4 regions of the Pseudoalteromonas sp. GABNS16E genome follow, and region 4 is predicted to be linked to each of the others. Evidence: predicted binding sites of a transcription regulator. Region 4 holds the regulator's gene; each other region holds the start of a gene.
The links. The regulator LexA, encoded in region 4, represses DNA repair genes until DNA is damaged. The targets are predictions, from matches to a motif close to TACTGTATNNNNATACAGTA.
Positions count from the first base shown of each region.

Region 1: a site for LexA is predicted at 1,176-1,195, ahead of umuD (translesion error-prone DNA polymerase V autoproteolytic subunit). Genes of this name have one in related genera too.
Region 2: a site for LexA is predicted at 1,808-1,827, ahead of ruvC (crossover junction endodeoxyribonuclease RuvC). Genes of this name have one in related genera too.
Region 3: a site for LexA is predicted at 1,116-1,135, ahead of PSI06_RS02840 (YebG family protein). Genes of this name have one in related genera too.

Region 1 covers NZ_JAQREZ010000104.1:50-3,209, reverse strand. The annotation lists gene PSI06_RS20675 (DUF4145 domain-containing protein) at 1-959, opposite strand, end outside; gene umuD (translesion error-prone DNA polymerase V autoproteolytic subunit) at 1,207-1,620, shown strand; gene PSI06_RS20665 (Y-family DNA polymerase) at 1,608-2,867, shown strand; gene PSI06_RS21760 (YHYH domain-containing protein) at 2,944-3,087, shown strand; partial or broken gene PSI06_RS20660 (IS66 family transposase) at 3,035-3,160, shown strand, end outside.
Region 2 covers NZ_JAQREZ010000036.1:7,476-10,635, forward strand. The annotation lists gene ruvB (Holliday junction branch migration DNA helicase RuvB) at 1-606, opposite strand, end outside; gene ruvA (Holliday junction branch migration protein RuvA) at 614-1,231, opposite strand; gene ruvC (crossover junction endodeoxyribonuclease RuvC) at 1,234-1,758, opposite strand; gene PSI06_RS14225 (ABC transporter permease) at 1,887-3,160, opposite strand, start outside.
Region 3 covers NZ_JAQREZ010000004.1:2,991-6,150, forward strand. The annotation lists gene dsbB (disulfide bond formation protein DsbB) at 1-226, shown strand, start outside; gene PSI06_RS02830 (DUF6170 family protein) at 228-530, shown strand; gene PSI06_RS02835 (ComEA family DNA-binding protein) at 542-838, opposite strand; gene PSI06_RS02840 (YebG family protein) at 1,184-1,498, shown strand; gene PSI06_RS02845 (M23 family metallopeptidase) at 1,637-2,800, shown strand; gene PSI06_RS02850 (bactofilin family protein) at 2,790-3,160, shown strand, end outside.
Region 4 covers NZ_JAQREZ010000020.1:38,848-42,007, forward strand. The annotation lists gene coxB (cytochrome c oxidase subunit II) at 1-577, opposite strand, end outside; gene lexA (transcriptional repressor LexA) at 1,050-1,667, opposite strand; gene PSI06_RS10065 (PaaI family thioesterase) at 1,845-2,285, shown strand; gene PSI06_RS10070 (hypothetical protein) at 2,296-2,676, opposite strand; gene PSI06_RS10075 (DUF7218 family protein) at 2,908-3,159, shown strand.

The DNA.
Region 1 (3,160 bases), on a different contig from region 4:
AAAATTGCATTTGCATTTCCAGACTTTATTGACTTTTCAAACCATTGTGAGGATTGTGCGTCATTCTTTAGACCGAATTTTGATGTAGCATATATTTGACTAAGCAAAAACTGTGCTTGGTCTTCTCCATCAGTTGCAGCCTCTTCAAGGAAGCGTATTACCTCTTCAATGTCCTCAACATGTGGCTCATTACACTCATATATTAACTGACCAAATGCAATTTTTGACTTTGTGAAACCTCTATTCGCTGAGTTATAAAGATAACCCTTTGCCTTTTCAATATCCTTGTCTCGATGTATGCCGTTCAATAAAATGTGGCTGTACTCAAATAAAGCCTCAGGGTGGAATTCTGATGCAGCTTCTTCAATGAAATCTATTGACTTCATAAGTGGTGATTGGTCGATATAGAATTTATCATCACCCTCAAATTGCTCTTGGTACTTATAAAATAGAGCCATTCCAAGTTCAAACTTCGCATTTTTATCACTGTTAAACAGTGCTTGATAACACCACTCTTTTACCGGTGAGTTTATATCAAAGGTAAACTCATATGCTGGGACTTTTGATGTTCTTCCTACCCAATAATCTTCGATTAAAGTGCAGAAAGTCTGAAGAGTCTCTAGTGCAAGCTTTTGATATTCCGGATAAGATATCTGGTACTTTTCTGGATGAGCTCCTTTATTGCCTGCCTCTCTAACTTTATGCATATAATCTATTATAGACAGCCTAAATTGATTAGAAGCCTTTATACCATTTACTTTATCATTTAGGTTATTTCCAGCAGTTTCGACTAAATATTCAGCAATGATTTCATCACATAACAGCGCTAATAACCCCCTTAATTCAACTAAAGTTTGAATTGGGGCATCAAAATATAAATTTTTGGCTTTTTCGTATCGCTCAGCAAAACTGGTATTAAACTTTGAAACAAACTGTATGTCTGTCAGTGGGGTACTCATGCGTAATTTCCGTATTGTGGTGTGTTTTTAGCGGTACTTTAAATTAATCTCATAGTGAATCTCCGCTTCCTTGTGTCATAACTCTAACAAAAAAACATTTTTACTACCTGTAATTTATGATGTTTTTTTAAAGTATAGAGAAATTTTTTAAGTTATGAATTGCAATAAAACTAAAAAAATAAAAAGTAACATGGCATAACTTAACCCGCTCAATTATACTGTATAAACAAACAGTATTGAGGCGTGTATGTTTGTTATCCCCATTTTTATTGAAGCTGGTATTACTGGTTTTGAATCTCCCGCTGCGGAATACACAGAGCTAGGTATTTCGTTGGATGAATTAATCATTAAGCACCCAAATGCAACCTTTATTGGGTTAGCATCAGGTCAATCAATGCAAGATGTGGGGATATTTGACGGTGATTTATTAGTTGTTGATAGAGCTGAAAATGTCAATACAGGTGATGTCATCGTTGCCAGCTACAATGGTACATTCGTGTGTAAAATCATTGATAAGTCCAATCGTTTACTTATCTCTGCATCCAAAAGTTATTCGTCGGTTTATATTTCTCCCGAAGATGACTTCAAACTTGAAGGTGTGGTAACAACCAGCATTCGTCTTCATAAGAATAAAGTTGAGTTAAGCCGATGTATGCCTTAGTCGATGCTGTCGCTTTTTATGCCAGTGCAGAAAAGGTTTTTGACCCCTCTATACGCTTTAAGCCGGTAGTGGTCCTGACAAATAATGATGGCTGCATCTGTGCTGTATGCCCAATAGGACGCAGGCTTAATATACCTAAGTTCCAACCTTATTTTAAAATTAAGCATTATTTAACGCAGCATAATGTGGTTGTACGCTCATCAAATTACGAACTTTATGCTGACTTAAGTGAGCGAATGATGACTGTGATAAATCGCTTTTGTGATGACCACTATGTTTATAGTATTGATGAGTCATTTTTACGGTTCACTGGCTTTTCAAATATAATCGACGACTGGTCGGCATATGGTCATACTATTAGGCAGGCTGTATGGCGTGAAACTGGTTTACCTGTAGGAGTCGGGTTTGGCCCGACTCCTACGCTCGCAAAAGCTGCAAATCACGCGGCAAAAAAGCTGTCTGGTTTTAATGGTATAGCCGTCATTAATGACGAATCATCTCGTAAAAACATTCTCGCAAGAATGGATGTTACTGATGTATGGGGGATTGGCTCTCGGCTAGGAAAGCAGCTTAAGTTTATGGGTATAAAAAGCGCGCTGGACTTGGCACAACAAAATCCAAAGAAGATGAGAAGGATGTTCAGTGTTGTGGTTGAACGAACTGTCAGCGAATTAAACGGTGTTGCTTGTTTAAATTGGGATGAAGTAAAACAAAATAAAAAAGAGATATTTTCGACTCGCAGTTTTGGTGAACGAATTAGTGATGTAACAACCTTAAAATCAGCACTGACCACACATGCTGCAATCGTTGGACGTAAGCTTAGAAAGCAACGTTCATTAACAAAGCGCATCGTTATCTTTGCAGCCAGCTCTCCACATGAAGAGTCATATTATAAAAAATCTCTGCTCTATGACTTTCCCATACCCACAGCAGATACCAGCGTTATCGCCAAGGCTGTTTCACGAGTTATTGATGACATATTCAAACCCAATGTTCGTTTTTATCGATGTGGTATAGGTGCAATGGAGCTTGAAAGTGAGCTATACCAGCAGGCCGATATGTTTTCAGTCAGTGAAGACAAACCAAAGATTATGCAATGCTTAGATGAAGTCAACAAACGCTATGGTGTGGGAGCTTTATCACTCGGGGGTGAAAGGCTCTCCCAAAACTGGAATATGAAGCGAGCCTTCTTATCACCCCATTACACAACACGCTGGTCAGATATACCTATAATTAAATGTGACTGAGAAATGTATTAATTCACTATTACTATCACCCAAAAACAAATAATATCTATACAAATTGTAATAACTAAGGATTAAAATGAAGGCACTCGTATTACTATTGATACTTATTTACTCATCTTTAATATCAGCTCACAGCGGTCGAACTAATTCAGAAGGTTGTCACAACGATAAGAAAAATAATCACTACCACTGCCATAATAAGGCTAGAAAAGCACACTAGTCGCGCAGCCGCCTGCGTGATGGATTATCTTGATGGCTATCAAGGGTACTTACATGTTGATGGTTATCAAGCT
Region 2 (3,160 bases), on a different contig from region 4:
TAAATCTAGGTAATGTGCAGAGCGCCCCACTATATGCGATAAGTCAGCTACTGAGTAAAACTCTAAGCGCTGCACTATACCAAAACGGTCTCTAAGTGGTGAGGTAAGTGAGCCTGCGCGTGTTGTCGCGCCAATAAGCGTAAACGGCGGTAAGTCTAATTTAATAGAGCGTGCAGCGGGGCCTTCACCAATCATAATATCGAGTTGGTAATCTTCCATTGCGGGGTAAAGTATTTCTTCAACTTGTGGGCTGAGTCTGTGTATTTCATCAATAAACAGCACATCGCCTTCTTCAAGGTTAGTAAGTAATGCAGCAAGGTCGCCGGCTTTTTCAAGCACTGGGCCTGAAGTGGTTTTAATACTTACATTAAGCTCATTGGCAACAATATTAGCAAGCGTGGTTTTACCTAAGCCCGGCGGGCCAAATATTAATAGATGATCAAGCGCTTCACCGCGGCTGCGCGCTGCCTCTATAAATATTTCCATTTGCTGCTTAACATGCGGCTGACCTTTGTAGTCGGCTAAAAGCTTGGGCCTTATTGCGCGGTCTATGGTGTCTTCGTTGGTTTTTTCGCTCGCGTCAATTAAACGATCAGCTTCAATCATGGGTTACTCACAACATTGATTTTAAAGATTCTTTAATAAGAACCTCAGTAGACATATCGGGTTTACTTACCGATTTTACTGCTTTTTGCGCCTGTGGCAATTTATAACCAAGCGCAACAAGTGCCGATACGGCATCGTCTGCGGCATTATTGGCAATTGTTGCATCGCTAGGGGGCTCTATAACGGCGTTATCGCTATATGGCGTAAATAAATCGTTACCCCAATCTTTTAAGCGGTCTTTCATTTCTAGCACTAAACGCTCAGCGGTTTTTTTACCCACACCAGGTAATTTAACCAATGTTGTGGCATCTTCGTTGTTTACGCAACTAACAAATTGTTGCGCCGACATGCCCGATAAAATAGCTAAGCCTAGTTTAGGACCCACACCATTTGCTTTTAATAGTTCTCTAAAAAGCGCGCGCTCGGTTTTATTATTAAAGCCAAATAATAGTTGTGCGTCTTCGCGTACTACAAAGTGTGTGTACACTATGGCGTTTTCGCCAATATTGGGTAAGTCGTAAAAACAGGTCATGGGCATTTGTACTTCGTAGCCTACGCCGCTTACTTCTAATAAAATTTCAGGCGGTTGCTTTTCAACTAAAGTGCCATTTAAACGGCCAATCATACTTATTTCCTTAAACGTCCTCTAACGGTTTTGCTTGCGCTACCCGCTAGTTTTATTAAATTTTGTTCTGAGTGCGCATGGCAAATTGCAATGGCAAGCGCATCGGCCGCATCGGCTTGCGGTGTGCCAGGTAATTTTAAAATATTTTTTACCATGTGTTGCACTTGCGACTTATCGGCGCCGCCATTCCCTACCACGGCTTGTTTAATTTGCCGTGCTGAGTATTCAAATACGGGTAAGTCGGCCATAGAGGCTCCCACTATGGCGGCTCCTCGGGCTTGGCCAAGTTTTAGCGCGGCATCCGGGTTATGCGCCATAAATACTTTTTCTATGGCAAAGGTTTCGGGGGAGAACTGCTCTATTATTTGCGTGATCCCTTGGTAGATCATTTTTAATCGTATGGGGAACTCATGCTCGGCTAATTTAATACACCCGCTTCCTAAATAGGTAAATTTAGCGCCTTGATGCGCAACCACACCATAACCGGTTAAACGCGAACCTGGGTCTATCCCTAAAATAATGGCCAAACAGCACACTCATTATTGTTATTTTTCAATAACGGTAATAATGCCAGAGCACTGTATAAATTACCAGTGGCGAGTAAAAACAAAAACGCCCGCTACTTAGTGCGGGCGTTTAGCGTTAAAAGTATAGCTTAGGCTAAAGCACGTACTAAGCCTTGGGTATTTTGTTTAAGTTTACGGGCAATCATAAAGTAGCCAAGTGCGGCTACAAATACCCCGCCCGACACAGGCCCTATTAGCCAAATTGCTGGGTGCAATTTACCGGCTAAGTCAAACATTTGCTGCTGAACAATCAGCAAGGCTACATCACTAAATAATGCAGCAACAAACCCGGCTAAGCCACCTAATAGCAAAAACTCATAAAGCGTCGCATTTTTTATTAGCCGCCCTTTGGCGCCTAAAGTTCGCAGTATTACTATTTCTTGCATTCGCTCGCCAAGGCTCGCTTGCACCTGAGATATAAGCACTAATGCGCCACACAACACCACAATAGCAAGCACAAAGCCAATAGCTAACGACACCTGCTCAATGGTTGATTGTATTTGCTTAACAAAGTTATCTACATCGATGGCGGTAATGGTTGGATAAGTGCGCAGTAACTGGCTAAACGCTTTCTTTTGCTCTGGCTCTATACGCACAGATGAAATATACGTAGCCGGAAAATCTTTTAGTACATCGGGGCTTAAAATAATAAAAAAGTTAGGTTTTAGCGTCGCCCAATTTACTTTACGCACGCTGGTAATTTTGGCGTCAAATGATTGCGCACCAATTAAAAATGTTAAGGTGTCGCCTATTTCTACGTCTAGGCGCTCCAGCATGGACTCCTCAACCGATGCCTCACCCACTGCGCCTTCGCCAAACCACTGCCCTTGCACAATTTCGTTTTGGGCTGGCACATTATCAAGCCAGGTTAGGTTAAGCTCACGGCCTATGCCTGAACGCGCTTCTTCATCTTTTTTCTCGTTATCTTGCAACGACACTTTACGCGCAACAAGCTCGCCATTTACCGCATTTACTCGCCCACGAATGGTCGGATAAAAATCCGATACTAAAATATCGTTCTCTGCTAGGTAATTATTTACAGGCTCAAGTTCGTTTTGCGTAATATTAACTAAAAATGCATTAGGCGCATCGGCGGGTAATTGAGACTGCCAATCTGAGATCATGTCATTTTTAAGCACAATCAAAAACAATAGCAATTTTATCGCCAACGAAAAGCTAATAAGCTGCACCGCATTTACGTTGGCACGCTTTTGTATAGAGGCAATAGCTAACGACCAGCTGTTGCCTGGTTTTAAGCCTAATTTACGGCCACCGCCAAATATTAGTTTTGAAATAACAAACAAAACCGCAATCAAAGCAAGCGTGGAGACAAATAAAATAAGCGTTATTTTAATGTTGTTAC
Region 3 (3,160 bases), on a different contig from region 4:
CGATCCCTTTGCGTTTAGCTGTGAGTTTGAGCCAAACTTTCCTTCATTTATGCCATTGCATGAATGGATCCCAACCTTTTTTCAAGCCACAGGGGATTGCGGTAATATCGATTGGCAATTTGCGGGATTAAGTATGCCAGCATGGATGGAAATACTATTTGCGTTATTTACTATCACGCTTTTTGTAATTGTTACCACTCGCTTACTTACTAAAAAGACTATTTAATATGTTTACGTTTTTTACCAGTCAGCTGCCTGAACTAAAGCACCTTAAAGTGAGGCAGCGACAAGCCGTTGTTGCTATTGCGCTAAGCATGCTACCTGCCACCGATAGAGTGTTATTAAGAATAGTAAAGCTGATATTGCTCAGCCCATTGTTTTTATTATTTACTGTTTTTAAAGGGTGGGAACTCATTCCCTTTTTAATTTTAGGTGGCCTATGTTACCCGCTTTTAACAACCCCGATTGAAATAAACTTCGCTAAAAAATATTTAGCCAAAGCACTTGAGCAGTATTCACAGGGCGCTTAGCGCCCTGCCTATTATAAAGACACTTTTCCTTCTAGTTTAGCTACAAGCTTTTTACCTATTCCTTTTACGTTAGCTAAATCGCTCAGTTGGGCAAATTCGCCATTTTCAACCCTGTAATCAACAATAGCCTGCGCTTTTTTCTTACCAATACCAGGCAACTTGGCCAGCATTTCTGAATCGGCACTATTAATATTAATAACCGGCGCTTGCGGCATTTCAACCATAGGCTTATCTTCAACAGGGTTAGCGTGGGTAAACGCGCTAAAGCTTAAAAAGCTAATAATAAGTAGCGTTAATAGATTTTTCATTTGTCATTCCTTATTTTTGTTTATACCAAAGCGTTATAGTTAAACGGCTAATTTGGCTTTAAACATGTGCTTAATTTTTATTTGAGGAAATAATGTTAAATAAGGAGCAACGCGCATCACTTACATTATTTCCAGTGCATAATCACCTAAATCCGAAAACCTAAAATGCAGCTGGTACAACAAGTGATTGCTTAACTAAAGTAAAGTTACGCTTTTTTGTCAAATTGATGACAAGCTAAAAATGCACCGAATACTTGCAATTTTACACACAAACATTTACTGTATATAAAAACAGTGACCTGCGGGTCAGTAACCACATTACCACGCAATCAAGCAGGAGAGATCATGGCTGTTGTTGTTAAATATGTTGTAGAACGAAACGGAGTTGAGCGAATGACGTTTACTACTAAAAAAGAAGCGGATGCCTATGACAAAATGCTCGATATAGCAGAATCGCTTGAGGTGATGCTGGAAAAAGTAGATGTACCATTGAGCGAGCAACAGGTTGAATCGCTTGCGCTTGAAATTGCAAAGAGTAAAGATGACTTTATGGCTGTGTTAAAAGGCGCAAAAGAGCCCACTACAAAAAGTACAGCTAAAGCTAAAAAAGCCGACAACATAGCATCAATAAAAGATAACGACGAGCAACAAGCTAGCTAATTTGTGACTATTTTAAATAAAGGGCTGCTACTAAATAGCAGCCCTTTTTTATTAATTTTTGAACAGTTACAAATTTTTTCTGGCTTTTTAGACTGAAATTGATACATTAATCCGGTTAATAGCGAGTGTTTATGTGCCATGTCAGTATTTATTAAGTCTTTTTACCAAAAATTTTTCCCAGCCCGTCAGTTGCTTATTCGTCAAAATGGCGAAGTTAAGCATGTTGTTTTGGCGCCTTGGTTTCAGCTTTTTACAGTACTGCTTATTTTAGGCACTATTACTTGGGTCGGTATTTCTAGTTTTCGTGTTTATAGCCAAACAAATAAAATTACCGACATAGAACAAAGCCAAATTGACAAACAACAAGCGTGGCAAAAGCAGGTGAAAGAACAAAAAGCACTGCACGCTAAGCAATTAGAACAACTTGCAGTACTAGAGCAAAAGCAGGCACTTTTGCAAGGTATGATTGAATCCCTCCCCGCATCTATTAGTAAAGAGACAATAAAACTAGAAGAACAACTTGAATCGCCTGTTAATCAAGACAAAGGCGAGTTTCATGAACCACTTGTAGATGAAGAGCCGAGAGACAAACATGCCAGCCTTCTAACGCCAATCACTTTTGCCGCACGTTACGAGCGCTTAAATAAATACTACGAGCACAATTTTGCGCTTATTGATGCGCAAATTAATAAACGCCATGATGCAATTTTAGCGATGTTAAAAGGCGCAGGCTTAGAATCAGCCCTTGAACAACATTTAGCACTGGGCGCACAAACCACTGCGCAAGGTGGCCCGTTAGATGTATTTGATGAAACTAAAATACCAGGGCAGTTTTTAGCCATTGTTGATAAGCTATTATTACTTAACAACCTTGAAAACTTTTTAACAGAGCTGCCTAACTCACTGCCCTTGCCTGCAGCTAAATACTATATTTCGAGCAACTTTGGGTTACGTAAAGATCCGATGAACAACCGCCGCGCTTTTCACAAAGGTGTTGATTTAGCCGGCTGGCATAAAACCGAAATTTTTGCCCCTGCTGATGCACGTGTATTGCGCGCTGGTAAAAATGGCGGCTATGGTAACTTTATCGAGCTAGAGCACAAAAATGGCTTGGTCACCCGTTTTGGCCACTTAAATAAAATTAAAGTGAAAAAAGGCCAAACAATTGCTAAAAATGAGGTAATTGGATTAATGGGCAGTACTGGCAGAAGTACCAGCACCCACTTACACTATGAAGTGTTACTCGATGGCAAACATGTCAATCCTCTAAAAATAACAAAGGCGCTTTCTCGTGTTCGGTAAAAAAAAGCAACCAAGTAGTCAAACTACATTAAAAAGAGTAAATCATACCCCTTCTATTATTTCTGAAGATGTGCGCTTAACTGGCACACTTACAAGCCAGGGCGAAGTGCAGCTAGATGGCCGAATTGATGGCGATATAAAGGCAGAGCACTTAGTAATTGGCTCTACCGGCATTGTTGAAGGTGTGGTTGAAGCTAAAAGTGTCATTGTAAAAGGTAAAATTATTGGCTCACTAAACGCAAGTGAAGTGAATATTCAAAGCAGCGCTCACGTTCATGGCGATGTTTTTCACGATACACTAAGTATTGATGCTGGAGCCATTATTGAAGGCAGCTTAAAACAGCGCTTTGAAAAAGAAGA
Region 4 (3,160 bases):
GTACCCACCAAGAGTGGATAACATCATCAGAGGTCATTAAAAAACGCACCTTTTGATTAATTGGCAGTACTAAAGGTTTATCAACCTCAAGTAAGTAATTGGGGTTTTTATTAGCAAGGTTGGCTATTTCGTCTTGAGGGGTAGATAAAATAGAGTAAAACTCTACGTCTTCGCCCATATATTCATAATGCCACTTCCACTGTGACCCTGTAATTTTAATGGTTAAGTCGGCCTTACTGGCATCTTCCATCGCAATGAGGGTTTTAGTGGCAGGGATTGCCATGGCAATTAAAATAACAAACGGAATGGCAGTCCAAAGAATTTCTACTTTGGTACTTTCATGAAATTGGGCAGGAACTGCCCCTTTAGATTTACGGTGATGAATCAGTGCCCAAAACATTATTGCGAACACTATCACCCCAATCACACAACATATTAAAAATATGGTCATGTGTAGCTGATATACATTATTACTTATATCGGTTACGCCCTTGCGCATATTGTATTGGCTATTAGCCAGCACTTGCTGCGGGAACATAATCAACACAAGCCACAAGGTAGAGGTCAGTTTACCCATGTGACGGCTCCTTTGATGCTATTGCGAATGCAAAGCGAAGAGGCATACGGCTTAAACGCCAATTCGTTATTTTTATTTTTTAACCAATCTTATTTTTAATTGGTATCGCTAGGACAACAAAAGGTTTGTGTATATTGTGTGTTCTCATAACTAAAAAGCTGTGAGTTATTGTTAGTCCAGCACATTAATGATTAGCTAAAAAACGTACAACAAGCAAGTTTTAGTATAAAAAACAATCAAGTGATATTTTAAGATTGACTAAATGACGGCGTATTAAATTGTTATTTAACAGCCAAGACACGAGCAAAATTAAGGGATGTAACACGCTTAGGAAGGTAAAAGTATGAGTGAAAAAAAGTTTACAGCCTAAATAATTTTAGGGCGCTTTGAGATGGTGGAAGATTTGTTTTTAAAACAAAAATGCACACTAAAAAGTGCGCATTTATAAATATTACTTAAAAATAGTTAAAAATTACATCCAGTCGGCATTTCTTATTACGCCAACGGCTAACCCTTCAATATTAAAAGATTCGTTTTCAAGGTCTACTTCAATTGGCGTAAACTCTTCGTTTTCGGCGTGTAATAATACTTTTCGGCCTGCTTTTTCTAGGCGTTTTACGGTTACGTCTTCATCTACTCGTGCAACCACAACTTGGCCGTTTTCTGCTGTTTGAGTACGGTGTACGGCAAGCAAGTCACCATCCATAATACCTATATCTTTCATACTCATGCCGTTAACACGCAATAAAAAGTCGGCGGCTGGTTTAAACATAAGTGGGTCTATTTTACAGTGACTCTCAACATGTTCTTGCGCCAAAATAGGCGAACCCGCTGCAACTCTACCTATTAATGGTAGACCTAGTTGCTCAGGCTCCTCTTCTTCAACCAATTGAATACCACGGCTTGCGCCTGGTTTCATTTTAATAACACCTTTTTTGGCAAGCGCTTTTAAGTGCTCTTCTGCGGCATTGGCACTTTTAAAACCGAGTGTTTGCGCAATTTCGGCACGTGTAGGAGGCATACCAGTGTCTTTAATAAAAACTTTTATTAGTTCGAGTATTTGAGCTTGGCGTTTAGTTAATGGTCGCATACAACTGGTTTTCCATACAGTACATTTAACTGTGAGTATATACAGTTAAATAAAAATCGCAAATTTAAATTGTGCTTTAAAATAGCTAAATACACCGCACTTGGATAAATTTTAGGTAATTACAGACGTTCAGTATTTAAAGTGCTATAAATTTGCTTTCAATATAAAGGAGTAATTATGAGTATTTGGCATCAACCCATCACATTAGAGCTTTGCAAACAGTTAGATGAGGGAATAAACGGCCAAGGCACGCTAATGAAAACCATGGGCATAGAAATAACCGAAATAGGAGATGATTACCTGGTGGCTACCATGCCTGCTATTCCTGAGCATCATAATCCTATTGGTATGGTACATGGTGGCGCAAATGTGGTACTTGCCGAAACCGTAGCAAGCTACGCCGCTAACTTTGTCGTGGACTTTACAAAATTTTATTGTGTTGGACAGGAAATTAGCGCCAGCCACTTAAAGGCTTCTCGAAATGGCACTTTAACCGCCGTTACTCGTGCATTTCATATTGGTAAGCGCAGTTCTGTATGGGAAATAAAAATAACCAATAGCCGCGGCGAGCTTTGCTGCGTATCAAAAATGACCGCAGCGGTTGTCGAGCGCAAATAATTAACTATGGCTACTTTTCGATAGGGTAAATCGTTATTTCCATACCAGCGCCAATGGCAGATATACGTAGCAATGTATCTGCATGTAGAGCTTGGTTAAAACACTTAGGTGACGTGCCCGACTCAAAGCCTATATCAAACGTTCTGCGCGAACAGCTTAGCCACTGTTTAAGCGCATTACGTGAACACGACTCTATTAATTCACATAAGTGGTTGATTGCTTTGTCTGGCGTGGTTATATCACCTGAGGCTTCAATACGCGCCAATTGACGATATTCGTCTTTGTCATAATGCAAAACCATCGCGTTTTTCTTTAAGTCTGCCACTAGGGCGCTAATATCTTGTTTAGACTCAAGCTCTAGATCTACATTTAAAAATTGAATTTCCGACATTGTCTGCTTTTTACCCTCTTATAGTTTCATCGCAAACTTTAACGCAGTTTTACTTTTATACCAAATCAACAAAGCGCTAAACATGGCTTTATTCATAGAAAATACCTGTTTAAACGCCATTGGCACCTAATTTGCCTTATAAAACGGGTTAGGCTAGTTACGCTTAATTTTACCGTTTATGTATGAAAGTTATACACACACTGTGTAATTAAACGCTTCAGGAGGACAATTATGGTAGATCATGGCCCGCAAATTAAAAACGACGATCAGTACGATGCGCTTCGAGATGAAGGCATGAGCAAACAAAAAGCCGCGCGCATTGCTAATAGCAATACTCATAAAACCGCTGTCAAAGGCGGCAAAGCCTCAAAGTATGAGCTGCGCACTAAAAAGCAGCTGTACAATAAAGCTAAAGAGCTCGGCATTAGCGGCCGCTCAAAAATGAGCAAACAAGGGCTAATAAATGCCTTACGTGAGCATTAAA